Regions from separate parts of the Rhodobium gokarnense genome, predicted to be linked through region 1. Evidence: riboswitches for the same ligand, from Rfam matches in the RefSeq annotation. Region 1 holds a riboswitch; each other region holds the start of a gene.
The links. Region 1 has a riboswitch for thiamine pyrophosphate ahead of M2319_RS02645 (ABC transporter permease). Riboswitches for the same ligand answer to the same signal wherever they lie in the genome.
Positions count from the first base shown of each region.

Region 2: another riboswitch for thiamine pyrophosphate. It lies ahead of M2319_RS22970 (hydroxyethylthiazole kinase); the one in region 1 lies ahead of M2319_RS02645 (ABC transporter permease).
Region 3: another riboswitch for thiamine pyrophosphate. It lies ahead of thiC (phosphomethylpyrimidine synthase ThiC); the one in region 1 lies ahead of M2319_RS02645 (ABC transporter permease).

Region 1 covers NZ_JAOQNS010000001.1:561,810-571,337, forward strand. The annotation lists gene serA (phosphoglycerate dehydrogenase) at 1-671, shown strand, start outside; gene M2319_RS02625 (cation-efflux pump) at 787-2,163, shown strand; gene M2319_RS02630 (mucoidy inhibitor MuiA family protein) at 2,255-3,946, shown strand; gene M2319_RS02635 (adenylosuccinate synthase) at 4,171-5,463, shown strand; gene M2319_RS02640 (hypothetical protein) at 5,674-7,602, shown strand; TPP riboswitch at 7,686-7,795, shown strand; gene M2319_RS02645 (ABC transporter permease) at 7,926-8,687, shown strand; gene M2319_RS02650 (ABC transporter substrate-binding protein) at 8,735-9,528, shown strand, end outside.
Region 2 covers NZ_JAOQNS010000022.1:7,480-17,007, forward strand. The annotation lists gene M2319_RS22950 (xanthine dehydrogenase family protein molybdopterin-binding subunit) at 1-1,849, shown strand, start outside; gene M2319_RS22955 (TetR family transcriptional regulator) at 1,907-2,458, shown strand; gene M2319_RS22960 (DMT family transporter) at 2,637-3,566, shown strand; gene M2319_RS22965 (Lrp/AsnC ligand binding domain-containing protein) at 4,230-4,466, opposite strand; TPP riboswitch at 4,617-4,716, shown strand; gene M2319_RS22970 (hydroxyethylthiazole kinase) at 4,770-5,564, shown strand; gene thiD (bifunctional hydroxymethylpyrimidine kinase/phosphomethylpyrimidine kinase) at 5,597-6,403, shown strand; gene M2319_RS22980 (TRAP transporter substrate-binding protein) at 6,407-7,519, shown strand; gene M2319_RS22985 (vWA domain-containing protein) at 7,806-9,056, shown strand; gene M2319_RS22990 (SDR family oxidoreductase) at 9,131-9,528, opposite strand, start outside.
Region 3 covers NZ_JAOQNS010000015.1:73,690-83,217, forward strand. The annotation lists gene M2319_RS21170 (acetyl-CoA C-acetyltransferase) at 1-239, opposite strand, end outside; gene phaR (polyhydroxyalkanoate synthesis repressor PhaR) at 593-1,252, shown strand; TPP riboswitch at 1,346-1,468, shown strand; gene thiC (phosphomethylpyrimidine synthase ThiC) at 1,567-3,369, shown strand; gene thiM (hydroxyethylthiazole kinase) at 3,366-4,175, shown strand; gene thiE (thiamine phosphate synthase) at 4,172-4,813, shown strand; gene M2319_RS21195 (putative bifunctional diguanylate cyclase/phosphodiesterase) at 4,832-6,598, opposite strand; gene M2319_RS21200 (hypothetical protein) at 6,875-7,243, shown strand; gene M2319_RS21205 (alpha/beta hydrolase family protein) at 7,271-8,272, opposite strand; gene ggt (gamma-glutamyltransferase) at 8,419-9,528, opposite strand, start outside.

The DNA of each region.
Region 1 (9,528 bases):
TGCACGGCGCCGTCACCAACGCCCTCAACATGCCGTCGATCTCGGCCGAGGAAGCGCCGAAGCTGACGCCGTTCGTCCGGCTTGCCGAACTTCTCGGCCTGTTCGCCGGCCAGCTCACCCAGACCGGCATCAAGGCGATCAAGATCGAGTATGAGGGCACGGTCGCGGAGATGAACGTGCGTGCACTGACCTCTGCGGCGCTGACCGGCGTCCTTCGGCCGATGCTGCAGACCGTCAACATGGTCTCGGCCCCGGCGATGACCCGGGAACGCGGCATCCATGTGGAAGAGGTGCGGCGCGAGCAGCAGGGCGCCTATGAGGGCTATATCCGCCTCACCATCACCACGGAGCGCCAGTCGCGTTCGGTGGCCGGCACGGTGTTCGGCGACGGCAAGCCGCGCATCATCCAGATCAAGGGCATCAACATGGAGGCCGAGCTCGGCCCCCACATGCTCTACGTCACCAACGAGGACAAGCCGGGCTTCATCGGCAATCTCGGCACGGTGCTGGGCGATGCCGGCGTCAACATTGCCACCTTCAATCTCGGCCGCTCGGAGCGCGGCGGCGATGCCATCAGCCTCGTTGAGGTCGACGGGCCGATCGCCGAAGACGTGCTGGCCAAGGTGCTGGCGCTGCCGAGCGTCGTCCAGGTCGCGCCGCTCGCCTTCTGACGGCGGTGCTAAAACCTATGAGAGAATGCCGCGCGGTTCGCCGCGCGGCTTTTTTTGTCGTCTGCTCGTGCTATGAACGGCCCGCATTGAGGACCGCCGCCGGGCCGGACAGACGATGACCTCGCAAAAGACCAGAGTCGCGCTCATCTCGCTCTTGGCCAGCGTCGGGCTGACCATCGGCAAGTTTACCGTTGCGCTCGCCACCGGCAGTCTCGGTATCCTGTCCGATGCCTTCCACAGCCTGATGGATATCGGCGCAACGGCGATCACCTTCTTTGCGGTGCGGGTTTCCGACAAGCCCGCGGACGAGGAACACCATTACGGCCACGGCAAGATCGAGAGCGTCACCGCGCTCGCCGAGACGGGCCTGCTCTTCGTCATCGCCGGCTGGATCGTCTATGAGGCCATCCACCGGCTGATCGCACCGGGCAACGGCGTCGAGGTCACCTGGTGGGCGGTTGCGGTCATCTGCGGGTCGATGGTCGTCGACTTCAACCGCTCCCGGGCGTTGAAGCGGGCAGCGGAGGCGACGCGCAGCGAGGCGCTTGCCGCCGATGCGCTGCATTTCGCCTCGGACCTGTGGAGTTCCGCGGCGGTGCTGATCGGGCTTGCGGCGACGTGGGCGGGCTTTCCGGCCGGCGACTCCTTTGCCGCCATTGTGGTTGCCATCGTCGTCGGGCTTGCCGGCTACCGGCTCGGGCGGCGCACCATTGAGTCCCTGACCGACACGGCACCGGCGGGCTATGCCGACATCATCGCCAATATCGCCCGGGACGCCGAGGGCGTGCTGGCCCTGAAGCGGGCACGGATCCGACGTGGCGGATCGACGGTCTTCATCGATGCCGACGTCAATGTCCGCCGCACCTTCGCCTTCGACCGGGTCAATGCGATCAAGGCCAAGTTCATCGACCGGGTGCACCGGGAGATCGAGGACGCCGACATCTCGCTGACCGCCCATCCCGTCGCGCTCGACGACGAGACGATCTTTGACAAGGTCATGCTGGTGGCGGCCCGGCGCGGCGTCGCCGTGCATCATCTGACGGTGCAGCATGTCAGCGACGCGCTCTCGGTCAGTTTCGACATCGAGGTCGATGCCGACTGGCCCTACTGGAAGGCGCATGACGTCGCCTCTGGCCTGGAAGAGGCGATTCGCAACGAGCTCGGCGACGACGTCGAGGTGGAAAGCCATATCGAGCCCGCCGACGTCATCGGCGTCGACGGTGCCGACGTCTCCGAGGAGATGATCCTGGAGGTGGTCGACAAGCTGGAGGTGCTTGCCGAAAGCCATCCGCTGGTCACCCACATCCACGATGTCCGGGTGCGGCGCAACCGCCTCGGCCTGTTCGTGACGCTGCACTGCTGGGTCGACCGGACCCGCAGCGTCGACGAGGTCCATACCGCGGTCGACCGCTTCGAGCGGGCGTTCCGGGAGAGCCATCCGGGCGTGCGCCGCATCGTCACCCACGCCGAGCCGCACGGCGCGGAACGCTAGGCGACATCCTGCGGCGCCCACAGGCCGCCGCATTTGCGGGCACAATCGCGGGCACGATTTTCACGCGTTTCCTGAGGGAGGAATTCGGCAGATGAAACCGATCGGCATTTTCGCGGCAACGCTCCTCGTTGCGGCAATGGGGACGGGCACGGCTCTCCCCCCGGCATGGGCCGCCGATGTCACGGCACCCTCGCGGATCGCCCAGGTGGAGGTCTATCCGGACGGAGCAACCGTGGCCCGCGACGCGACGGCCGCGGTGCCGGCCGGCGAATCCGTCATCGTCCTTGAAAACCTGCCGCTTAGCCTCGATCCGGATTCGGTGCGGGTCGAAGCCGAGGCGACGGCCGGGCTGGAGATCGTCTCGGTCGACATGCGCCGGATGATGCCGAAGCCGCACGACGTGCCGGGCGAGATCGGCGCCAGGATCGAGGTCCTGAAGCGCGAGCGCCAGGCGGTCGAAGACGCCATCGCCACGGCCAACGAGCAGATCCGCTTCGTGCGCAACATCGTCTCCGAAGCGCCCAAGCAGTTGTTCGACCTCAAGGGCGAACGCCCCGCTCCGGACTGGTCGGAGATGCTCGGCAAGTTCGGCACCTCGCTCTCGACGCTGCGCGAGACGGTGCGCGCATCGACCGTCCGCCTCCAAGAGATCAAGGACGAGATCGCGCGCCTGCAGGACCAGCAGGACGAGAGTTTCCCGGAGGCAAAGCCGACCTATCAGGCCCGCATTTCCGTCGTTGCCGACACGGCGGCGGATGCCGCTCTGACCCTGCGCTATGCGGCGGCCGGCGCGGTCTGGCGTCCGGTCTATGACGCGCGGCTGTCGCTTGATGGCGAGGCGCCGTCGCTGGAACTGGTGCGCCGGGCCGTCGTCACCCAGGCGACCGGCGAGGACTGGACCGACGCCGAGCTGACCCTTTCCACCGCACGGCCCGGCGGGCGCGCCGAGGCGCCGGAGCTCAGTCCGCTGATCGTCCGCATCGCGCCGAAGCCGCGGCCGGTGCCAGTGGCCCAGAGCCGCAAGACGATGCGCATGTTCGCCGACAATGAAATGGCGGAGGCCGCGCCCATGGAAGCGCCGGCCGGCGGCGCGATGGTCCGGGCAATGCCCGCCACCGAGCGCGCCGCAGCCCTTGAGACCCGCGGTTTCGACCTCGTCTACCGCATTCCCGGCCGCACCTCGATCGTTGGCGACGGCACGCCGAAGACCCTGAAGATCGGCAGCGACACCATCTCTCCGGAACTCGTCGTGCGCTCCGTGCCGGTGCTCGATCCGACGGCCTATCTGACCGTGCGCTTCGACAACGAAGGCGCGGGGCCGATCCTGCCGGGCGAGGTTCAGCTCTTCCGCGACGGCGTCTTCGTCGGCAAGGGCGGGATCGGCTTCATTGCGCCGAAGGAGGAGGTCGCGTTCGGCTTCGGTGCCGATCCGGCGGTGGTCGTGGAACGGATCACGCTGGAGAAAAGCGAGGGCGAGCGCGGCATGCTCTCCACCGACAAGATCGACCAGCGCCGCTATCGCATCACCGTCACCAACCGCCACGACCGCACCATGCGCATGGAGATCGACGACCGGCTGCCGCAGTCGGAGAACGAGAAGATCGAGGTGGAGCGGGCGTCGGACACCACCGAGCCGACCACGACCGATGTCGACGGCAGGCGCGGTGTCGTGCGCTGGGCCTTCGATCTCGATGCCGGAAAGGCGCGCGAGATCCTCATCGGCTATACCGTGCGCTGGCCGGACGACGAGCGGATCATGTGGAATGACGGCCCGGTGCGCTGATCGCGCCAGGTCCTTCGGCGTCTAAGCTGATCGGGTCACGTGACCTTTGCGACACAGCCCCGGCGCGGAATCGGGCCGGGGCGCCGCCCGTCCCCCGCTGAGACATTGGAAGGTCTCGCCACGGCCCGGCCGAGTGGTTATAGTCGCGCGCCCGCAAATGGGTGGGAGCCGCAGGGCTCCAGCAAGACTCAGCGGAAAAAAAGAGCGTATTTCGGGGCGCGTTAATGGCGAATGTGGTTGTCGTCGGCTCGCAGTGGGGCGACGAAGGTAAGGGTAAGATCGTTGACTGGTTGAGCGAGCGTGCCGATGTGGTGGTGCGCTTCCAGGGCGGGCACAATGCCGGCCACACGCTGGTCATCGACGGCGTTTCCTACAAGTTGAGCCTGTTGCCGTCCGGCGTCGTGCGCGAGGGAAAGCTGGGCGTCATCGGCAATGGCGTGGTGCTCGACCCGCATGCCCTGATCGCCGAGATCGGCCGGCTGAAGGACCAGGGCGTCACCGTCAGCCGAGACAATCTGCGGATTGCCGAGAACTGCACGCTGATCCTGTCGCTGCACCGCGAACTCGACGCGCTGCGCGAGAAGGCGCTCGCCGCCGGCAAGATCGGCACCACGGGACGCGGCATCGGCCCGGCCTATGAGGACAAGGTCGGCCGCCGGGCGATTCGCCTGATGGACCTTGCCGACCTTGGCACCCTGAAGACCAAGATCGACCGCATGCTCATCCACCACAACGCGCTCCGGCGCGGGCTCGGGGAGCCGGAGATCTCGGCCGATGCGCTCTATGACGAACTGGCCGCGGCGGCCGATGCCGTGCTGCCGTTCATGGATTCGGTCTGGCAGCTCCTCGACGAGATGCGCAAGACCGGCAAGCGCATCCTCTTTGAGGGTGCGCAGGGCGCGCTGCTCGACAACGATCACGGCACCTATCCGTTCGTCACCTCGTCGAACACCGGCGCCGGCCAGGCGGCGACGGGCTCGGGCATGGGCCCCGGCGCCATCGACTATGTGCTCGGCATCACCAAGGCCTACACGACCCGGGTCGGCGAGGGGCCGTTCCCGACCGAGCTAGATGACGAGGTCGGCCAGTTCCTCGGCGAACGCGGGCGCGAATTCGGCACGGTCACCGGGCGCAAGCGGCGCTGCGGCTGGTTCGATGCCGCGCTGGTGCGCCAGACGGTCAGGACCAGCGGCATCGACGGCATCGCGCTCACCAAGCTCGACGTGCTCGACGGCCTGAAGGAGCTGAAGATCTGCACCGGCTATATGCTCAACGGCGCCAGGATCGACTACCTGCCGGCCGCCCAGGAAGCGCAGCGCCAGGTCGAGCCGGTCTACGAGACGCTGGAAGGCTGGGAGGCCTCGACCGCCGGCGCCCGGAGCTGGGCGGAACTGCCGGCCCAGGCCGTCAAATATGTGCGCTACCTGGAGGAACTGATCGGCACCCAGGTCGCGCTGTTGTCGACAAGTCCCGAAAGAGACGACACTATCCTTGTCCAGGATCCGTTTCAGGATTAGCACTTTTTGTAAGACTTGGCGGCCGCCAAGTATTGCGGCCGCGGCGCTGGGTGCGTAGAGACGGGGAGTTGAAGGTTAGAGCGGGGAGGAGCGAGGGCAGGGCGCGCTTCGGAACGTCTTCGGACCGGCCGGCGTTCCTGCAGACGGGAGACCGCTTCGGCGCGAACGGCCCTCGACGACAGTAATACGCGCCCGACCGAGCGTTGAGACATGGCGGACTATTACGCAATCCTGAAACGGGCTCTCGATGCCTTGCCGGACAACACCGGCGAGGCTCGGCGCGCCGTCTATGAAAAGGCCCGCAGCGCGCTGGTCACCCAGTTGAAGTCCGTCGAGCCGCCGCTGGCGCCCTCGGAAATCACCAAGCAGCGCCTCGCCCTGGAAGAATCGATCCGCAAGGTGGAATCGGAGACGGCGCGGGCGCTGATGGGCTCGAACCGGCCGCGCGCCGAGGTCCCCAAGCCCGTTGCGCCGGCCTCCAAGATCGATCCGCAGACCGCCGCACCCGCCGAACCGGCAAAGCCTTCCGCCCCGGCGGAGAGGCCGGCGCCTGCCGCACCGCCGCGTTTCGAGGCGCCGCCGCGCAGGGAGCCGCCCGCGTCGGCAAGGCCCGCAGAGCCGCCGGCCGCAAGGCACGCCCCGGCCGCGGAACCGCGGGCGCCGGAGCCGACGGCGCCGGCGCGGCCGAAGGAAGACCTTGCCGTTCCCGTTCCCGGCCCCGCCGAGGAGCCGGACCGGCCGGAAGCGGCGAACGATTCGGTGCCGCCGAAGAAGGCGCGCGGCGTCGATGTGTTCCGGCGCGCGGTCAAGGCGGCCGGTGCGCTCGGGGCTGCCTCGGGCAAGGCCTCGAAGTCGGCGCGCGAGGTCCTCGACGCGACGGAAAAGAAGCAGCGCCGCGCCGAGCGCCGGCGCCAGCGCACCGAACCGGAACTGCCGGAGACGCCGCCGGAGGAGCCCGGCACGGAGATGGCCGCCGAACCGCCGGTCTCGACGGCCGGCGAGGCGCACCTTGCCGGCGATGCGCCCGTCGCCGACGACGCCCTTGCCGGCACCGAATTTCACGGCCGGGTCGCCCAGCCGCTGTCGTCGCGGACGATGTGGATGGTCGCCGCCGCGATCCTCCTCGTCATCTTTGTCGGCGTTGCCGGCTGGATCTACGCCCAGCGCGATCTCCTGTTCGGGCCGGCCGACCTTGCCGATGACGGCACGGCCCAGCCGACCGTCACCGAAATGGACACCCAGACGACCGACGAGCCGGCCCTTGCGCCGGACGGTCTCGCCCCGAAGATCACCGACCGGCTGCCCTCGCTCGGCGGCGAGAACGGCGCGGCGCCCGATGCCAAGAGCGTCCGGACCATGCGCGTGCGTGCGCCCGGCAGCGAGGGCGAGGACGCAGCGAGCGACGAGGAAGCCGCTCCGGCCGATGACGGCGCGGATGCCGCGGCGGTCGAGGACGATGCGGCGGTGAGCGAGGAACCGGCGGAGGCGGCCGAGGAAACCGGACCGGACGAGGCGGTTCCGGACGACCAGTCGGCCGTCGAACCGGCGCCGGAAGACAATCCGGCACCGATCGTCGATTCCGGCAACACCGTCGGCGTTGGCCAGCGGGCCATCCTTTATGAGGAGAACACCGAGCCCGGCGCCGGCAACACCGCCTATAACGGCAGCGTCGTCTGGTCGCTGGCCGAAGAGCCGTCGGCGAGCGGCGGCACCGATACCGTGCTGCATGCCCATGCGGACATTCCGGACAAGAACATGGCGGTCGACGTCAAGCTGCGGCCGAACCGGGACACCGCCCTGCCGGCGCCCTACACGATCGAGATCGCCTTCACCCTGCCGGAAGACTTCGAAGGCGGGGGAATCGCCAACGTGCCGGGCCTGATCCTGAAGACCAGCGAGGCGGCACGGGGCGATGCCCTGCGCGGCGCCTCCGCCCGGGTCCTGGAAAACCTTTTCTGGATCGCGCTGTCGCAGAACGACGTGGAGAACGATCGCAACCAGACGCTCCTGAAGGATCGCGGGTGGATCGACATTCCGGTGCTGTTCGAGACCGACAAGCGGGCGATCCTGACGCTCGAAAAGGGCGCTCCCGGCGATCGCATGATCGAGCAGGCCTTCGCCAAATGGCAGGCCGGCTGAGCGCGGCAGCGCCGGCCTTTTCCGTCTTTTCGAAAATCTTTTTCAGCCCGCTTGCAATGGGCCGCGATCCCGCGCATCCTCTGACCCGTTCCGAGGGGTGCTCCGACAAGGAGCTGAGATGGCATCGCGGGATGCCGAACCCTTCGAACCTGATCCGGATCATACCGGCGAAGGGACGGGGCGCATGCACGGCTTATGCGGACATCTCCTGACGTCGGTCATCCTGTTGGAGGTGTCGCCGATGTCCGATCTTTCTTCCCCTGCCGCACGACTTCCTCTGCGCCGCATTCGGCGCAGCCGGGCCTGATCCCGTCCGTCCGGCCATGTCCCGCATCGTCCTGGCGTCCGCGCGCGCGGTCCTGATCTCCGCCGCCCTCGTTGCCCTGTGGCAGGCTGTGGTCACGGGCTTTTCGCTGCCGCACTACATGCTGCCGTCGCCGGAGCGGGTTGCCGCCGTGTTCCGTATGCAGCCCGGCTATCTCGCCGCGCACGGCCTCACCACCTTGCTGGAAATCGTCGTCGGCCTGGCGACCGGCGCGCTCCTCGGCGTGACCACCGCGCTGGTCATGAGCTTCCTGCCGCTCGCCCGCAAGCTGGTGCTGCCGGTGGTCGTTGCCAGCCAGGCGCTGCCGGTCTTTGCCATCGCGCCGCTGCTCGTCGTCTGGTTCGGCTTCGGCATGGCCTCCAAGATCGTCATGGCCTCGCTGATCATCTATTTCCCCGTCGCCTCGTCCTTCTATGACGGGCTGACGCGGACCGATCGCGGCCTCGTCGAACTCGCCGGCCTATCCGGCGCCTCGCGCTGGCAGACGCTCATCCATATCCGCATTCCGGCTGCGCTGCCGAACCTTGCCTCCGGCCTCCGGGTCGCCGTTGCCGTCGCGCCGATCGGCGCCGTCGTCGGCGAATGGGTCGGCGCCTCCGGCGGCCTCGGCTTCGTCATGATCCAGGCCAATGCGCGCATGCAGACCGACACCGTCTTTGCCGCGCTGATCGTCCTTGCCGTCATCGCCGTCACCCTGCGCCAGGTCGTCGACCGGGCAACGCGGCGCCTCGTCTTCTGGGCTCCGGAAACGGATGCCTGACCGCCTCAAGCCGATTGTCACCCATCAGAAACGAAAGGACTTTTGAGATGAAACGCCTCGTTCTCGCCCTTGCCACCGCGCTGGCGGTGACGCTGACGTCGCCGGCGCTCGCCGCCGACAAGCTGACCGTGCTGCTCGACTGGTTCGTCAATCCCGACCATGCGCCGCTGGTGATCGCCAAGGAGGCCGGCTATTTCGACGAGGAAGGGCTCGACGTCACGCTGGTGCCGCCGGCCGATCCGAGCGCGCCGCCGCGGCTCGTTGCCGCCGGCAAGGGGGATATCGCCATCTCCTACCAGCCGAACCTCTACCAGCATGTGGCCGAGGGCCTGCCGTTGGTGCGCTTCGGCACGCTCGTGGAGACGCCGCTCAACACCGTGGTTGCTCTCGCCGACGGGCCGGTGAAGGAGATCGCCGACCTCAAGGGCAAGAAGGTCGGGTTCTCCGTCGCCGGCTTCGAGGACGCGATCCTCGGCGCGATGCTCAAGAATGCCGGTCTGACGATGGACGATGTCGAGCTCGTCAACGTCAATTTCGCCCTGTCGCCGGCGCTGCTGGCCGGCCGGGTCGATGCCGTCGTCGGCTCGTTCCGCAATTTCGAGCTGACCCAGCTCGAACTGGAAGGCAGCAAGGGCCGCGCCTTCTATCTGGAAGAGCACGGCGTGCCGGTCTATGACGAACTCATCTACCTGGCCCATCGCGACCATCTGGACGATGCGCGGCTGCGGCGGTTCCTCGCAGCGGTGGAGAAGGCGAGCATCTTTCTCACCAACCACCCGGAAGAGGCGCGGCAGATGTTCCTGAAGGCCCATCCGGACCTCGACAACGAGCTCAACCGGCG
Region 2 (9,528 bases), on a different contig from region 1:
GCTCGTCTGGGAGGATCGCGGCACCAACCACGCTTATGAAACCATCGTCGGCGATGCCGACAAGGTCGAGGCCGCCTTTGCCGGGGCCGACCGGGTCGTTTCCATCGCGCTCATCAACAACCGCGTCGTCACCAACTACATGGAGCCGCGCGGCGCCGTTGCCGAAATCGATACGGAGACCGGCAAGCTGAAACTGACGGTCGCCTCCCAGGGTGTGCATTCCATGCACCGGCTGATTTCGGAAAAGATCCTGAAGATCGATCCGGACACGCTGCGCGTCGTCACCCACGATGTCGGCGGCGGCTTCGGCACCAAGATGTTCGTCTACCGGGAATATCCGCTGGCGCTCCATGCCGCGCGGCTGCTCGGCCGGCCGGTGAAATGGGTCGCCGACCGCACCGACCATTTCCTCGGCGACTCGCACGGCCGCGACAACGTCACGAGTGCCGAAGTCGCGCTCGACAAGGACGGCCGGTTCCTCGGGCTCAAGGTCGACATCATCGCCAATATGGGCGCCTATTTCGCCCAGTTCGGGCCCTACATCCCCTGGCTCGGCGCGACCATGATGACCGGCGTCTACGACATCCCGGCGGCGCGCACCCACATCCGCGGCGTCTTCACCCACACCGTGCCACTCGATGCCTATCGCGGCGCGGGGCGGCCGGAATCGGCGTTCCTGCTGGAGCGCCTCGTCGACAAATGCGCCCGCGAGACCGGCATTCCCCAGGACGAGATCCGGCGGCGCAACTTCATTCAACCCGACGCCTTTCCCTACGCGACGCCGGGCGGGCGCACCTATGACGTCGGCGAGTTCGCCGGTCATCTGGACAAGGCGCTCGAGGTTTCCGACTGGACCGGGTTCGAGGCGCGTCTCGCCGACAGCCGCGCGCGCGGGCTCTACCGCGGCATCGGCCTTGCCACCTATATCGAGGCCTGCGCCTTTGCCGGCTCGGAGGGCGCGGAAGTGCGGCTGGAAGAGGACGGCTCGCTCAGCATCCTCATCGGCACGATGTCGAACGGCCAGGGCCACGCCACCGCCTACGGCCAGATCGCGGCCGGCTATTTCGGCGTCGACCTCGACCGGGTCAACCTCGTCCAGGGCGACACCGCAAAGCTGAAGTCCGGCGGCGGCACCGGCGGCTCGCGCTCGATCCCGCTCGGGCTGCCCTCCGTCGACATCGCCAGCCGCACGCTGGTGGAACAGCTCAAGGAGATCGCCGCCGACCGGCTGGAGGCCTCCGTGGAGGATCTGGAACTTGCCGACGGCGAGGTCCGGGTCGTCGGCACCGACAAGGCGGTGAGCCTCGTGGATCTGGCACAGACCGTCGGCGACAGGGAACAGCTGTCGGCAAAGGGCAAGTTCAAGCAGGACGAGGCGACCTATCCGAACGGCAGCCATGTCTGCGAGGTCGAGATCGACCCGGAGACCGGCGTCACGCGGATCGTGCGCTACACCATCGTCGACGACTTCGGCGTCACGGTGAACCCGATCCTGCTCGCCGGCCAGGTCCATGGCGGCGTCGTCCAGGCGGCCGGCCAGGCGCTGATGGAGCACGCGGTCTATGACGAGGACGGCCAGCTCATGACGGCGAGCTTCCTCGACTACACCATGCCGCGGGCCGACGACATGCCGGATATCGGGTTCCAGACCCGCAACGTGCCCTCGACCACCAACATGCTCGGCATCAAGGGGGCGGGCGAGGCCGGCACGATCGGCGCAACGCCGGCCGTCATGAACGCCGTCGTCGACGCGCTCCACCGGTCATGCGGCATCGTCCATATCGACATGCCGGCAACACCGCTCCGGGTCTGGGAGGCAATCCGCCGGGCGTCGGCTTCTGCCGATTGATCTGGCGGAAAAAAATACTACGTTGCGCCTGCGGGTTTCCGAAAAGGCGGGCGCAACATGCAGGGCGACCAGGCACGCGAATACATCCTCGATGCCGCGGCGCATCTCGTTCAGGAGAGCGGGGCCGAGGCCCTGACGCTGCCGGCGATCGCGGCGGCCGCCGACCTCGACCTTGAGGCTGTCGAGGCCGTGTATCCGACCATGGACGACCTCTTTTCGGCGCTCCTCCAGCGCATGTTCGACACCTTCGTTTGCCAGGTCGAGGCGACCATGGGCCGGGACGAGGCGCCGGGCGCCTGGGCGCGGGCCTATGTGGCGGCCTCGTTCCCGCCGGACGACGACAACAAGTTCTCCGACATTGCCGCCGCGCTCCTCAGCAGCACCCTCTACAAGCCGGAGCTGATCCAGCCCTTGCGGGAGCGCCAGCCGGACCTGCAGTCGGCGATGTTTTCCGACGGCATCGATCCGCTCAATGCCGCGATCGTGCGGCTTGCGGTCGACGGCCTGTGGGTGAACCGCATGTTCCGGATCGATGCCGTTCCCAAGGATATGGAACGGCAGGTGCTCGACCGGCTGACGGCGATGGCGGCGGCCCCGTCAAGCCGCTGAACGCGGGATCGGCTGCGACAGCGGGACGCAGCATTGCGCGATTCGCATTTGTCCTTTCGGCGGCAAAGCCGTATGGACAAAGGCGACGATTTGCGTCTGAAGCGTGTTCCTGCCCGAAAACCGATTATCACTTTTCGCTGACGCGTCTTCCGATTCCGCTCCGCGAAAGGTTCGATCCATGCGCCCCGTGCTCGGCGTCATTCTGAAAATCGCCTCCGGTCTGGTGCTGACCGGGATGGTCATGCTGGTCAAGATCGTCGGCGAGCGCATTCCGATCGGCGAGGTGGTGTTCGCGCGCACCTTCTTTTCGCTCTTTCCCATCCTCGCCATGATCGCGATCCGCGGCGAGCTCGGCAGTGCGCTCAGGCTCCACAGGCCCAAGCTGCATGTCGCCCGTGCGGCCGTCGGGCTCATCGCCATGGCCTCCTGGTTCGGGGCGCTGACCATGATGCCGCTGCCGGATGCGACCGCGATCAGCTATTCCGCGCCGCTCTATTCCGTCGCCTTTGCCGCGCTGTTCCTCGGCGAGACGGTGCGCGCCTATCGCTGGGGCGCCGTCTTCGTCGGTTTTGTCGGCATGCTCGTCATCATGTCGCCGCATCTGGGTCTGGGGTCGGTGGCCGAGACGCCCGAGGCGCGCACCGGCGCGCTGCTCTGCCTCGTTGCCGCCGTCGGCATGGCGGGCGCCATGACACTGGTGCGCAAGATGACGGAAACGGAAAAGACGGCCTCGATCGTGCTGTTCTTTGCGCTCGTCGGGTCGGCGCTGTCGCTGGCGACGCTCCCCTTCGGCTGGGTCTGGCCGTCGCCCTACGACGCCTTTCTGCTGGTCATGACGGGGCTCGTCGGCGGGTTCGGCCAGTTCCTTTTGACCCAGAGCTACCGCTATGCGGACGCCTCGACCATCGCGCCGTTCGACTACATCCAGCTCATCTGGGCAATGATGGTCGGCTGGGCCGTGTTCGGCGAGGTGCCGACCCTTGCCTTCTATATCGGCGGGGCGATCGTCGCCGCCTCGGGCCTCTTCGTCATCTACCGCGAGCACCGGCTCGGCCTCGACCGCGACCGCACCCGCCAGCGCCGCGCCGGAACGCCGGCGAAGTATTGAGGATACCGTCACATGGTATCGATGGGCATTGACAAAAAAACCAATACAATTTTAAATGGATTAGATTTTCATTAAACTACCATTAATGGAGGTTGATGTGCGAACGTTGGTAACTTCTCTTTTTGTTGTTGCTTCCTGTAATATGGTGTTCGCAGATTGCAACGGTTATAGCCATATGGTCGGGAGAGAGGCCGCAGCATGGGCAATAACTTGGGATTTCGAAGATTACACGCATCATGGTGTGACTGCTGGCGCTGAGAAGAGCGCAGAGATCGACTATACATGCGGCGGCGATTCGATAACACTGCGGCAATTCAATGCAAGTGATAGAAATAACTGTTCTTACACGGGTTGGATCAATGGTACGCGGGTGCGTGGTACATACACATGCAGCGGCATTCCTGGCCCTCACAATTTTTCTGGAAGGCTGACCAATCGTTGAATGAGAGATATTAGTATTCTGGAATTTTTAAAAATTTAAAAATTCACAGTCATATCTCTCTTGCTATATTTTATTTCATATTATTCTGTTTCATAGATCCAATACGGCCTGAATATTGCTTTTCACTGTAAGGGTCTGGCTGCGGGGGTGCAGGTCTTCCAAAACGCCAACGGAATTCGGCTACTTTTTTCTAGTAGTCGCTCTTAAGGCTGGCAGAAGGCCTAAAACGCCTTGAAGGTGACGATGGTCTTGGTGTCCTGGATGCCGGGGATGACGTGCACCTTCTGGTTCACGAAGTGGCCGATATCGGTGTCGTCCTCGACATAGAACTTGACCAGGAGGTCGTGGTCGCCGGCGATCGAATAGATCTCCGAGGCGATCTCGGCATCGGCGATCTCGGTGGCGACGTCGTAGGCCTTGCCGAGCTGCGACTTGATGAGGACGAAAAACGGTTTCATGGCCGGCATTCTCCGCAAAGCATTGGACGAGTTCCCCGCAACAGATGGCATTGTTGCGCCCGGGAGGCAAGGCGGGTCTGGCCCCTCCGGCACCCGCGCATGGTTAGCCGGGCTCTTGCAATCACGCCCGATTGGCTTTACGTCTTTCAGCGTATTCCAAGGGGGTGCCCGAACGGGCTGAGAGGCGGTCTGCCAACCCCAAGAACCTGATCCGGATCATGCCGGCGGAGGGATTGGGATGAGCGTTTCTCTCATCTTCACGACATCAATCGATCGGACCTTCTCCCGACAGGGGAGGCGGCCATGACGCACGGCCATGCCGTCACCGCAGGCGCGATCGCCGCGGCTCTTGACGAAGTGCGAGAAGCGCGACCGCGCGTCCACTGCATCACCAATACGGTCGCCCAGACTTTTTCGGCCAACACGCTGCTGGCGCTCGGCGCCGTTCCCAGCATGACGCTTGCCGCCGACGAGATCGGCGATTTCGTCGCCAGGGCCGACGGGCTTCTCGTCAATCTCGGCACCTTCGATGCCCTTCGCGCCGAGGCCGTCGACGCGGCGATGCCGGCGGCGAAGGAGCGGGCGCTTTCCTGGTGCCTCGATCCGGCGCATGCGGAATCCTCACCGCGGCGCATCGCGCTTGCCCGGCGGCTGATCGATCTCGGACCGGCCGTCCTTCGCTGCAATGCCGACGAATTCCGCACCCTGTTCGAGGCCGAACCGGGGCCCGACACCGTTGCCCGGGCGGCACTGCGCCATGGCATCGTCGTCGCGCTGACCGGCGCGCGCGACATCCTTTCCGACGGGGATCGGACCGTCTTCCTTGACAACGGCCATCCCCTGCAGGCGCGGGTGACGGCGGCCGGCTGCGCCGCGAGCGCAGTCGTTGCCGCCTTCCTTGCCGTCATCGGCGATCCGCTCATTGCGACGGCCGCGGGCCTTTCCGCCGTCGGCGTTGCGGCGGAAATCGCCGGCGAGACGGCGGCCGGGCCGGCCAGCCTGCAGGTCGGCTTCCTCGATACGCTCTACGGCCTCGATGCGGCAACGCTTCAGGCCCGCCTCACGCTTTGCCCGGCCGACGTCCCGGCCGGGCTCTAACCACACTTTCCATATCTCAGGGAGACCGGGACATGACGGCGATCGCCGTGACTATTGCGGGAACCGACTCCGGCGGCGGCGCCGGGGTTCAGGCAGACCTCAAGACCTTTTCCGCCCTCGGCGTCTACGGCGCCAGCGTCGTTGCCGCGCTGACCGCCCAGAACACCCATGGCGTCACCGGCATCCACGACGTGCCGCCGGAATTCGTCACCGCGCAGATGGATGCGGTGTTTTCCGACCTTGCCGTCAACGCCGTGAAGATCGGCATGCTGTCGCGGCCGGCCGTGATCGAGGTGGTGGCGGCGGGCCTTGCCGCGCACGCCCAGGAGATCGTGGTGCTCGACCCGGTCATGGTCGCGGCCTCCGGCGACCCGCTCCTGGTGCCGGAGGCGGTCGAGACGCTGATCTCGGTGTTGGTGCCGAAGGCGCTCCTGATCACGCCGAACCTTTTCGAGGCGGCGCGGATGCTGGCCGAGCCGGTGGCGTCGGACGCCGATGCCATGACCCGCCAGGCCGAGGCGCTGTTGAAGCTCGGCCCGCGGGCCGTGCTCCTGAAGGGCGGCCACGGCAGCGGGACGGAAAGCTCCGATCTTCTCGTCACGGCCGATGGCGAGAGCCACTGGTTCACCGCGCCGCGGCACGAGACGCAGAACACCCACGGCACCGGCTGCACGCTGTCCTCGGCGATCGCGGCCGGGCTGGCCAAGGGCCGGAACCTCACCGAGGCCGTGGGTGAGGCCAAGGACTACGTCACGGCGGCGATCCGCGCCGCCGACGGGCTCCGGATCGGCTCCGGCCACGGACCCGTCCACCATTTCCACGCACTCTGGAAGGATTGAGCCATGACCGGACATCCGGACCGCACGGGCCTTTCCCGCCGCGCCGCCCTCGGCGCGACCCTTGCCGGCGCCGCCGGCGCCATGCTCGCCCGCCCGGCGCTTGCCGCGCCGGCGTCCGAGGCCATCGAATGGCGCATGGTCACTTCCTGGCCGAAGAACCTGCCGGGACCGGGCGTGACCGCGGAACGGCTGGCCAAGCGCATTGCCGACCTCAGCGGCGGGCGCCTCACCATCAAGGTCTATGCCGCCGGCGAACTGGTGCCGCCGCTGGAAGTCTTCGATGCCGTCACCAACGGGGCGGCGGAAATGGCCCATACGGCTTCGCTTTTCTGGCAGGGCAAGATGCCGGCCGCCGCGCTGTTCACAGCCGGGCCGTTCGGGCTGACGCCGCTGGAGCACATCGCCTGGATCAACCATGGCGGCGGCCAGGAGGTCTGGGAAAAGCTCTATGCGCCCTTCGGCGTCCGCCCGCTGATGGCCGGCAATACGGGCTTCCAGATGGGCGGCTGGTTCCGCAAGGAGATCACCTCCCTCGACGACCTCAAGGGCCTGAAGATCCGCATGCCGGGGCTCGGCGGAGAGGTCATGCGCCGGCTCGGCGCGACCCCGGTCTCGCTGCCGCCGGGCGAGATCTTCACCGCGCTGGAAAGCGGCGTCATCGACGGCACCGAATTCCTCGGGCCCTGGAGCGATGCCGCGCTCGGCTTCTACAAGGTGGCGAAATACTACTACGCCCCCGGCTTCCACGAGCCGAACGGCACCGGCGAGGCCTTGGTCTCCAAAGAGGCGTTCGCGGCGCTGCCGGCCGACCTTCAGGCGGTCGTGGAACACGCCGCGGCGGCGGAGAACATCTTCGCGCTGACCGAGTCCGAATGGCACAACGGGGCAGCGCTGACGCGGCTGCGCGAGGAGCACGGCGTGGAGCTGCGCTACTATCCCGACACGCTGCTTGCCGCCGCCGCTACCGCAAGCGAGGACGTCCTCGACATGGTCGCGGACCATGATGCCGTCAGCGCCGAGGTCGTTGCCTCGTTCCGCAACGCAAGGTCGACCCAGGCGACCTGGAGCCGGGTGTCCCAGGCGCGGTTCCTGTCGGCCCGCGACGCGGCGTCGTAACGCCGTTTCCTGCATCGAATTATTATGGCCGGCGGCGGCAGGGGCCGCCGGTCTTCCTTGTCGGCCGGGGCCGGGCGATCGGCCGCGCCTTGGCCGCAAGCATTGAATCGTCCCTGGAAGCAGAAAATTCGATTCAAATTTTACCTATCATTTTAATTACAGTTTAGCGAACTGCCTTAACGGGAGATATACCGGTTATTCGCTAGTATCGCCTCAACGAATATCAAGAAATGCTGTTTTCCGGTTCGCGGCCCCTCGGCCGCCGGAAATGGGCGAGGCGGGAACGATGTCTATTGCCGGTTTAAAAGCCGTTGTTGCGCGATTTGCGTCCAATGAGGCGGGGGCCCTGTCGATCCTCTTTGCCTTTCTCCTGATACCGATCCTGCTTCTGGTCGGCACGGCGATCGACTATTCCCGGGCGCTGGAGACCAAGGCGACGCTCAGGAACGCGCTCGACGCGGCGGCCCTTGCGGGCGTCGCCAAGCTGGTGCGCGAAGGCGGCAGCAAGGACGAGGTGGACGCCATCGTCAACGCCACCTTCCAGAACGCGATCACGCTGTCCGGCGGCAGCGGGATTTCGATCAAGGGCCTAACGATCACCCAGGATCCCGACACCGGCGCGGTCAGTGTCGATGCGACCCTCACCATGCCGACGACCTTCATGCAGCTTGCCGGCTTTGCCGACATCGACATTGCCAACAAGTCGGTGGCGCGGCTCTCCGACAAGGACATAGAGGTGGCGCTGATGCTCGACGTCACCGGATCAATGGCCGGCTCCAAGATCTCCGACCTGAAGGCGGCGGCCAAGGAACTCATCGACGTCCTGATCCCGACCACGGCGCATTCCTATCAGAACGAGGTGCGGATCGCGATCATCCCCTACAGCCAGGGCGTCAACGTCGCCTCCTATGCCTCCGCGGTGACGGACGGGGTCAGCAACAAATGCGCGACCGAGCGCTCGGTGAAGTCCTTCACCGACGCCTTCTACACACAGGCGCCGATCGGCGACGGCTCTACCGGCTGCCCGGGCGTGGAGTTCCTGCCGTTGACCGACAGCAACGCGACGCTGACCACCAAGATCAATTCGCTCGCCACCACCGGCTATACCGCCGGGCATACGGGCATTGCCTGGAGCTGGTACACGCTGTCGCCGAAATGGTCGCCGCTGTGGCCGGCGGGCAGCGATCCGGTCGCCTATGACGACGACGAGACGGTCAAGATCGCCATCCTGATGACCGACGGCGAGTTCAACACCGCCTACGACTACAACGAGGCTTCCGGCAAGTACAAGGAATCGCGGGGCAACGCCAAGTCGAAGTCGGAGCAGCGGGCAAAGAAGCTCTGCAAGAACATGAAGAAGGCGGGCATCGAGATCTACTCGGTCACCTTCCAGCTCTACAGCACCAGCGCCAAGGCGATGATGGAGGAGTGCGCGAGCACGTCCGGCAAATATTTCGATGCGTCGAACGGCACGGCGCTGCGCAACGCCTTCAAGTCGATCGCCGCCGACATCAGCCAGATGCGGCTGTCGGAATAAACGACTGCGGCGAGAGGCCTGCAGCCGCCCGCGGGAATCGGGCCCGCCGGCGGCTTTTTTTGTCTCGGCTTCGCTCAGAAGGCGTAAGGAACGAGGCCGCCGTCGACCTTGATGTTCTGGCCGGTGATGTAGCCGGCATGGACGGAGCACAGGAACGCGCAGACCTTACCGAATTCCTCCGCATTGCCGTAGCGGTGGGCCGGGATTTCCGCCTGCTGCTGGGCGATGAAGTCCTCTTCGGAGAGCCCGCGCGCCTTCGATGCGTTGCGCACGGTAGTGCGCAGGCGGTCGGTATCCATCTTGCCGGGCAGGACCTGGTTGATGGTGACGCCGTCGCCCGCGACCTCGCGGCAGACGCCGGCAAGGAATGAGGTGAGGCCGGCGCGGGCGCCGCTCGACAGGTCCAGCCCCTCGATCGGCATCACCACCGACAGCGAGGTGATGTTGATGATGCGCCCGAAGCCCTTCTGGC
Region 3 (9,528 bases), on a different contig from region 1:
TTTGGCAGGCCGGCGGCGATTGCGGCCTGGCGCGCCGGGTTCTGGCCCTGTGCCGCGGTCAGCACCTGGCCGAAGATCACCTCGTCGACGTCTTCCGGGGCAACGGAGGCGCGCTCCAGGGCGGCCTTGATGGCGACCGCGCCGAGTTCGTGCGCAGGGGTGTTGGAAAACGAGCCGTTGAAGCTTCCAACGGGTGTGCGCGCGGCGCTGACGATTACAACTTCACTGGTCTGACCCATCCGTTCCTCCCGGGTGTCTGGTCTTGAGCATGCATGCATTTGAGGGCTTGTCTTTGCGGGTTAAAACCCGTGCGCCCGATGCCGGATACACGGAATAGACCTATCGGTTCCGGTTGAGTCAACCGTACTATTCGGTGATGCGGATGTTCCCGTCGACGTAGAGGATGCTGCACCACGGCAAGGATTCCGGGGCCGCGAGGAGCCTTTCGGGGCGGCCGAAACCGCCCGGTTTCCGTCGCGGGCCAAATCTATTCCTTGCGAGGCGCCGTTTTCGGCGCATAGGATGCCGCAAGTGGTTGTGCAGTGCGGCCGCTCGCAAAAACAACAAGGCGAATCCAAGGGGCAGGGAACGGATGGCGAAAACAGAAAAACCGACCGTCATCAAGAAATACGCGAACCGGCGGCTCTACAACACCGGGACGAGCACCTATGTGACGCTCGAAGACCTCGCCGAGATGGTCAAGAACGAGGACGACTTCGTCGTCTTCGATGCCAAATCCGGCGACGAGATCACCCGTTCGGTGCTGACCCAGATCATCTTCGAGCAGGAGAACAAGGGCCAGAACCTCCTGCCGATCGCCTTCCTCAGGCAGCTCATCCGGTTTTACGGCGATTCCATGCAGACGCTGGTGCCGAGCTATCTGGAATTCTCCATGTCGTCCTTCGCCAAGGAGCAGGAAAAGCTGCGCCAGCAGATGACCGCCTCGATCGGCCAGACCGCCTTCGAGGCGCTGGAGGACCAGGTGCGGCGCAACACCGACATGTTCGAAAAGGCGATGCGCATGTTCCTGCCCTTCGGTGCCGGCGGTGTCGGTACAGGCACTGGCGGCACAGGCACTGGCGGACCGGGCACCGGCGGACCGGGCGCGGGCACAACGGGTGCCGGCAGTACCGGCACGGGCGCCGGCGGCGACGCCAGGCCGGAGGAACCCTCCGACATTTCCGACCTCAAGAAGCAGCTTTCCCAGATGCAGAAGCAGCTCGACGCGCTTTCCGGCAAGGACGAGGACTGAACCCGGCGCGTTTGGCGACGGTCATTGCGGGAGCCGGACGGGCACCCGGCGGGAGCGGCCATTGACAAGGCCCCGGCCGGCGCGCAGTCTCTGTCCATTCACCCGGGGGGTCCCGACAAGGGGCTGAGATGCTGATGGCGCCGCCCGGCGCAGCGCAGTGACCCGACGAACCTGATCCAGTTCATACTGGCGTAGGGATGGTGCACCGGCTGCGCGGCTTCGGCCGAATCGTCCTGAGGCGACGTCCTCGCGGTCCTTCTCCATTCAACGCGGAACTGGGTCTCCAACGCTTCGAGCTCTGGAGGCTCCGACCGATGACCGACCATACCCCCACCGTCACCACGGGCCCGCTGCCCGCCTCGCGCCGCGTCTGGCATAGGGGCGCCGTGCACCCCGACATTCGCGTTCCGATGCGCGAGATCGACCTGCATCCCACCGCTGGCGAGCCGCCCGTCACCGTCTATGACAGCTCCGGTCCCTATACGGACCCTGAGGCCGAGATCGCCATCGACAAGGGCCTGCCGCGCCTGCGCGCCGGCTGGATCGCCGCGCGCGGCGACACCGAGGCCTATGACGGCCGCCACGTGACGCCCGCGGACAACGGCTTTGCCGACGGTGCGCGTCTGACGCCGGAATTCCCCGTCCGCCATCGGCCTCTTCGGGCGACAGGGGGACGGGCGGCGACGCAGATGGCCTATGCAAGGGCCGGCATCGTCACGCCGGAAATGGAGTTCGTCGCGATCCGCGAGAACCTCGGCAGGCAGGCGGCGAAAGAGGCGCCGGCGCGCGACGGCGAGGCGTTCGGCGCCGAGATCCCCGACCTCATCACGCCGGAATTCGTGCGCGACGAGGTGGCGAGGGGCCGGGCGATCATTCCCGCCAACATCAACCACCCGGAGGCCGAGCCGATGGCCATCGGGCGCAACTTCCTCGTCAAGATCAACGCCAATATCGGCAATTCCGCCGTCACGTCCTCGATGGCCGAGGAGGTGGAGAAGATGGTCTGGGCGACGCGCTGGGGCGCCGATACGGTCATGGACCTCTCCACGGGGCGCAACATCCACAACATCCGCGACTGGATCCTGCGCAACAGCCCGGTGCCGATCGGCACCGTGCCGCTCTACCAGGCCCTGGAGAAGGTCGGCGGCATCGCCGAGGATCTCTCCTGGGAGGTGTTCCGCGACACGCTGGTCGAACAGGCCGAGCAGGGGGTGGACTATTTCACCATCCATGCCGGCGTTCGGCTGCACATGATCCCGCTGACGGTGGGCCGGGTGACGGGGATCGTCAGCCGAGGCGGCTCGATCATGGCCAAGTGGTGCCTGCACCACCACCGCGAGAGCTTCCTCTACGAGCATTTCGACGAGATCTGCGACATCGCGCGGGCCTATGACGTCTCGTTCAGCCTCGGCGACGGGTTGCGGCCCGGCTCCATCGCCGATGCCAACGACGCCGCCCAGTTCGCCGAGCTGGAGACGCTCGGGGAGCTGACCCAGATCGCCTGGGCGAAGGACTGCCAGGTGATGATCGAGGGGCCTGGCCACGTGCCAATGCACAAGATCAAGGCCAATATGGACAAGCAATTGGAGGTCTGTGGCGAGGCGCCGTTCTATACGCTCGGGCCGCTGACGACCGACATCGCGCCGGGCTACGACCACATCACGTCGGGCATCGGGGCGGCGATGATCGGCTGGTTCGGCACGGCGATGCTCTGCTATGTGACGCCGAAGGAGCATCTCGGCCTGCCGGACCGCAACGACGTCAAGACCGGCGTCATCACCTACAAGATCGCCGCCCATGCCGCGGACCTCGCCAAGGGGCATCCGGCGGCCCGGGCCCGCGACGACGCGCTCTCGCGCGCCCGGTTCGAGTTCCGCTGGGAGGACCAGTTCAACCTAGCGCTCGACCCGGATACCGCCCGGTCGATGCACGACGAGACGCTGCCGAAGGAGGCGCACAAGGTGGCGCATTTCTGCTCCATGTGCGGACCGAAATTCTGCTCCATGCGCATCTCCCACGACATCCGCGCCGAGGCGCAGAAGGAGGGCATGGCGAAGATGGCGGAAAAATTCCGCGAGGGCGGAACCCTTTACGTTCCGATGGAGGACGCACGATGACCGAGACGCCGGGAACCCTTCTGGCCGCGCTCAGGGCCGAGCCGCCGCTGGTGCAGTGCCTCACCAACTATGTCGCCATGAACATCGCCGCCAATGTGGTGCTGGCGGCAGGGGCCAGCCCCGCCATGGTCGCCGACGTGGAAGAGGCGGAGGAATTCGCCGGCATTGCCGGCGCGGTGACGGTCAATATCGGCACGCTGTCGCCGCCCTTCATTGCCGGGGCGAAGGCGGCCATCGCCGGGGCGAGCGCTGCCGGTCACCCTTGGGTGTTCGATCCGGTGGCCTGCCAGGCGACGTCCTATCGGCGCCGGGTCGCGGCCGACCTCGTCGCGCTGAAACCGACCATCATCCGCGGCAATGCCTCGGAGATCCTGTCGCTCGCCGGCGAGGCGAGCAGCGGCCAGGGCGTCGACGGGCGCGATCCCGTTGCCGTCGCCGAGGATGGTGCGCGCAGGCTCGCCGAGGAGTCCGGCAGCGTCGTCGCCGTGACGGGCGAAACGGATTTCGTCACCGACGGGGCGCGTGCGGTGCGGATCGAGGGCGGCTCGCCCCTGATGCCGATGAACACCGCGCTCGGCTGTTCGCTGACGTGCCTGTGCGGCGCCTATGCGGCGGTTTCCAGCGATCCATTCGATGCCGCCGTCGGTGCGCTGGCGCATTTCGCCGCGGCGGGCGCCCGGGCGCATGAGAAGGCGGAGGGCGCGGGCACCTTCGCGCCGCATTTCCTCGATGCGCTGCAGGCCGTCACGCCCGAGGCCCTCGATGCCGAGGCCGTCATCCACAACGTCGCCGAGGTGACCTCATGACGGCGTTCGACCTGTCGCTCTATCTCGTGCTCGACCCGCAGCTCTGCGCCAGCATCGGCATGGTGGAAACCGCCCGCCGGGCCGTTGCCGGCGGGGCGACCATGGTGCAATTGCGCGACAAGGAGGGCGGCACGGCCCAGATGATCGAGACCGGGCGGGCGCTGAAGGCGACCCTCGCCGGCACCGGGGCGCTCCTCATCGTCAATGACGACGTGGCGGCGGCCGCCGAGATCGGCGCCGACGGCATCCATGTCGGCCAGGGCGACATGTCCGTTGCCGAGGCGCGTGCCCTTGTCGGCCCGCAGGCGATCCTCGGCCTGTCGGTGGAGACGCCGGAGCTTGCCGCCGCCGTCGACCCGGCGCTGGTCGACTATGTCGGCGCGGGGCCGGTCTTTGCGACGCCGACCAAGTCGGACCATGAACGCCCGGTAGGCTTTGAGGGTCTTGCCGCGCAGGTCGCCGCGAGCCCGGTCCCGGCCGTCGCCATCGGCGGGCTGAAGGCGGCGCATGTGGCCGAGGTCTTTGCGGCGGGGGCGAAGGGGCTCGCCGTGGTTTCGGCGATCTGCGGCCGGCCCGACCCGGAAGCGGCGGCGCGGGCCCTTGCCGAAGAGATCGCCGCCAGCCGGAGCCGGGGCTGATCGCTGCGGGCAGCAGGTCTATCGCTGCGCCGCGGCGGCGTTGCCGATCGAGGCCTTGAGGCTCTCGTCCTCCGGCCAGGGCGCTTCGGAGGCTGCAAGGCCGTAGAGTTCGCCCTGGAAATAGTCGACGCCGAGGGCGCGCAGCCTTGCGGCGGTCTCCGCGTCGCGGACCCATTCGGCGACGGTTTCCAGGTGGAACGTCTTGGCGATCTCCACCAGCGCGGTGACGAAGACCTCGTGGCGCTCGTCGGTGAGCAGCGTGGTGATGAAGGAGCCGTCGATCTTGACGAGGTCGGCGGAGAGTTCCTTCAGGATGTGGAACGACGAATAGCCGGTGCCGAAATCGTCGATGGCGGTCTTGACGCCGAGATCGCGCAGGTCTGCGATGAAGCGGGCGGCCTCGCCGACATTCCTGACGACGGCGGTCTCGGTCAGTTCCACGGCCAGCCGCTTGCCGAATTGCGGCCGGCGGGCAAGGGTGGCGACCAGCTTCTGCATCCAGCTCCGGTCGCCGATGCATTCCGCCGAAATGTTGATCGACAGGCGCGCCGCGGGATAGCGGGCGAGCGTTTCCACAGCCAGTTCCAGCACCCGGTGGTCGATGAGGCGCACCAGGCCGAGCCGTTCGGCGGCGGCGATCAGCGCGCCGCTCTCCTCCACCGGGCCGGCGGTGTCGAGGCGCAGCAGGCACTCGTGGTAGACGGGCGTCCCCGTCGCCGCTTCGACGATCGGCTGGTAGGCGAGGCGGAAACGGCGCTCGTTGAGGCCCGTGACGATGGCGTCCGCCATTTCGACGTTGCGGCGGCGCGCGGCGGCGCGGCTTTCGCTCGGCTGGTAGATGGCAAAGCCGTTGGACTGGCGCCGGTGGACGTGGTCGAGGGCCTCATGTGCCATGCCCAGCGCCTTGGTGGCCGAGGCGGCGTGGCGCGGCGAGGAGACGCCACCGATGGAAATGGTGACGCTCACGGGCCCGAGTTCCGTGGTGATCACTTCGGAGGCGATGGCATCGAGGAGGCGCTCGGCGGCGACCTCCATTTCCGCTTCCGAGCAGGCGTTGAGGACGATGCCGAACTTGTTGCCGGAGAGCCGGCCGAGGGAATCGCCGCTGCGCAACTGGCGCTGCAGGCGGGTCGCGACGGTGGCGATGACCCGGTCGGCGACCTCGTAGCCATAGGTGTCGTTGACGATGGCGAGGTTGTCGATGCCGGCGATCAGGAAGGCGCAGGAGGCGAACTGGTCGCGCGCGGTGGCGATCGCCTCATTGAGGCGCTTCATCAGATGGGCGCGGTTCAGTTGCCCGGTAAGGGCGTCGTGCTGGGACAGGAAGCTGAGCTCGACCTCGGCGGCGTGGCGCTCGGTGACCTTCCTGACGATGCCGCGGGCGCGGGCCGGCAGGCCTTCACCGTCGCCGAACCAGACACCGGTATCCTCGATCCAGATCGCCGCGCCGGTCGTCGTCGCCGTTCCCTTCAGGCAGTAGCGGGCGCAATAGGGCTGGCCGCCGCCATGGTCCCGCTTGCCGCTGCCGGCGACGGCGTCGAAGCGGGTGAGCGGGCTGTCGGGGTCGATGAGGGCGGCAAAGCGCCGGCCCTCCTGGAGCGCGGCCGGATTTTTGACCGGCAGCACCTCGGCGGCGTTGCCGCTCCAGCGGACGCGGTCGTCGCCGAGCGTCCATTCGTAGACGGCCTCGCCGACGGCGGTCAGGATTTCTTCGGCATTCAGTTCGGCGGGGTCCGAGGGATCGTTCGGTGCGGCGCCGGCATCCGGTGTCTTCTTATCGGTCATTCCGACCCACCCCTTGCGGGCTCAAAGCCTGATCTGTCGCCGGGTGACGTCATGCCCGCCGGCAGATGGCGCATATCCCCAGATTTCGTGGCGGCAGATAGTACCGCCCGAGGAACGCCGCGCGGCCCGGAACGCGGCGTATGTCGCGTATTTTCTCCCGACCACACCATTTTTTGGTTAACAAAACGTGATCGTCTGGCATGGCGCTTGCGCGGTTTTCGGCGTTACAGTCGAAACCGTCCCGTTCAGGGACAAAGCGTAAGGCTTTGGCAACCAATGATCTCGGGTATCGCAAAAAGCGGTTCGGTACGAAACGACGTCGGCAACGCCCGGCGCCGCGTCGAGGCCTCGCAGTCCATCCGCAGCGACGAGCGCCGCGAGCAGCCGGCCGAAAAGCGTACCGGAACGGCGCTGGTGCCGGCACGGCCGGACCACAGCCGCCGCCGCAAGGAGACTGGCCCCACCGCCTGGCTGTACCGGCCCTATGCCCCGGCCCTTGCCCAGCTCATCGCAACCAAGCAGGACTTGCCACAGACCCGCGCCCGCCGGCGCGCCGAGCCAAGCGATGCCGCCGCCGCCTATGGCGATGCGCGCAAGGCCCGCACGATCCCCGAGGCCGGCCGGCTGATGGCGGTGGTTTCCTGACCTTCCGGTGCGCCTCTGTCGGCGCGATCAGAGCGTTTTTCTGAAAAACTCAGCGACGGTCTTTGCCATCCCGGTCCGTATCGCAGCGCGGTCGATGCCGGGTGGGTCCGTGCAGAGCCCTTCGGCGTCGGCCTTCAGGGCGTCGGGGCAGTCGTCGGTGAAGACGAAATGGCCGCCGGGGATTGTCTCGCGGTGTGCCGCATCGATGCCGGCGGCAAGGACCTCGGTATTCGCAATGCCGAGGGAGCTGTCCTGCGGGCGGATCAGCAGCGTGGCCGCGGCGACGCCGGAAAGCCCCTTTTCATCAAAGAGCACGCCGAACGGATCGAGGAGCGCCAGCGCTTTGACCGGCAGGTGTGGCGGCGGCGGGCGCTTTCCGCTCGTTCCGGTCTTCGGTCTGTTGCCCGCCTTGCCGCCCCGGCTGCCGGGGCCGGCATCGCAGGAGCGGATGTCCTCAGGGTGTTTCTCACAATAGGCGGCGAGCGCCGCGGGGTTCGGAACCCCGCCGGCAAGGGCAATGGTGACCGCGCCGCCGAGGGAAAAGCCGGCCATGCCGAGACGCTCCGCGTCCGCGTGACCTGCGAAGCGCGGATCGGCGGTGACGCCCGCGAGCGCGGCAGCGACCTGCGCCGGCCGGGCCAGCAGCGGCGTATCGCGGTGCATGGGGGCGATGACGAGAAAGCCGTTTCGGGCAAGCGCGGCGGAAAGCTCCTTCAGGATCATCGGGCTGCCGCCGGTCGGCCCGCCGCCATGGGACAGCAGCACGACCGGAAAGCGGCCATCGGCGACACCTGCGTCCCGTGTCGCGGGGACGGTGAACGGTCCGGCCTTGAAGGGCACCTCGGCGTCTTTCGTCGGATACCAGACGAGGGTGTCGAGCTGTCGCGAACCGGTAAGGGAGAGGCGGGTGACGCCGGCATTGTAGGCCGATGATTGCGTCGCATGTCCGGAACTCGCCGTCGAAGCGACAAGGCCGACGGCCAGCGCGGCCACGGCCGCCAGGCCGCCCACGCGGTGAAGAATACGCATGCCGAAAAACGCTCCATCGGTGCGCCGGTGCGGCGCGCTCCCCGTGAGCCTTTCAGATGTGGTCCGGCGCTGTCGTGTGCAAGCCGCGTCCCCAAGCTATTCGCGATTCCCCATCGTAGGACATGCCGGCCGCACGTCGTGCCCGATCAGAACCCCAGCGCGCAGCCGTCCTTGCGGGGGTCCGAGCCGCCGATGAGGACGTTGCCGTCCATGCGGATGGCCTGGCCTCCGCCATGGGGGCTTTCGGCCATCGTCACCTCGTGGCCGCGCGCGGCGAGGCCCTCCAGCGTTGCCTCGGGGATCGTGGTTTCCGCCGAGAGCGGGCCGTTGGCGTCGTCCCAGAAGAGGCGCGGGAAGTCGAGGGCGGCCTGCACGTCCATGCCGTAGTCGATCATGTTGGTGAGGAAATGGGCGTGGCCGCAGGGCTGGTAGGCGCCGCCCATGACCCCAAAACTCATGAAGGGGGCGCCGTCCTTCAGCACGAAACCGGGGATGATGGTGTGCATCGGACGCTTGCCGGCATCGATGGTGTTGGGGTGGCCCTTTTCGACGACGAAGCAGGCGCCGCGGTTCTGCAGGGCAATGCCGGACTTTTCCGTGACGATGCCCGAGCCGAAGCCGTGATAGACGGAGTTGATCAGCGAGATCGCGCGGCGGTCCCTGTCGACGACGGTGAGATAGACCGTGTCGGCGTCGGGGACGAGGTCGCTGGCGGCCGGCCGTTCGCCGCGCCGTCCCGGGTCGATGGTGTCGGCGAGGCGCTCCGAATAGCGCGGCGCCAGCAGCGCCTCGACCGTCTCGGTCATGGCGGCCGGGTCGGCGATATAGGCGTCGCGGCAGGCATAGGCGATGCGCGCCGCCTCCATCTCCAGGTGGAAGCGCTCCGGCCCCAGCGGGTCGAGGTCATCCAGGTCGAAGTGCTGAAGGATGTTGAGGAGGATGAGGGCCGTCAGCCCCTGGCCGTTCGGCGGCAGTTCGGCGACCGTGTAGCCCCGGTAATCCGACGTGATCGGCACCTCCGCCGTCGGCTCTATGGCGGCGAGGTCGTCGAGGCGCATCCAGCCGCCGCGGGCGGCAAGGGTGGCGACGATCTCTTCGGCGACCGGGCCCTCGTAGAAGCCTTTCGGGCCCTCTTCGGCAATGCGCCGGAGGGTTTCGGCAAGGGCCGGCAGGCGGTGCACCGAGCCGACCGTCGGGGCGGCGCCGTCGACGAGGAAATGTTTTGCAGCACCCTTGTCGCGGGCAAGGCGCGAGGC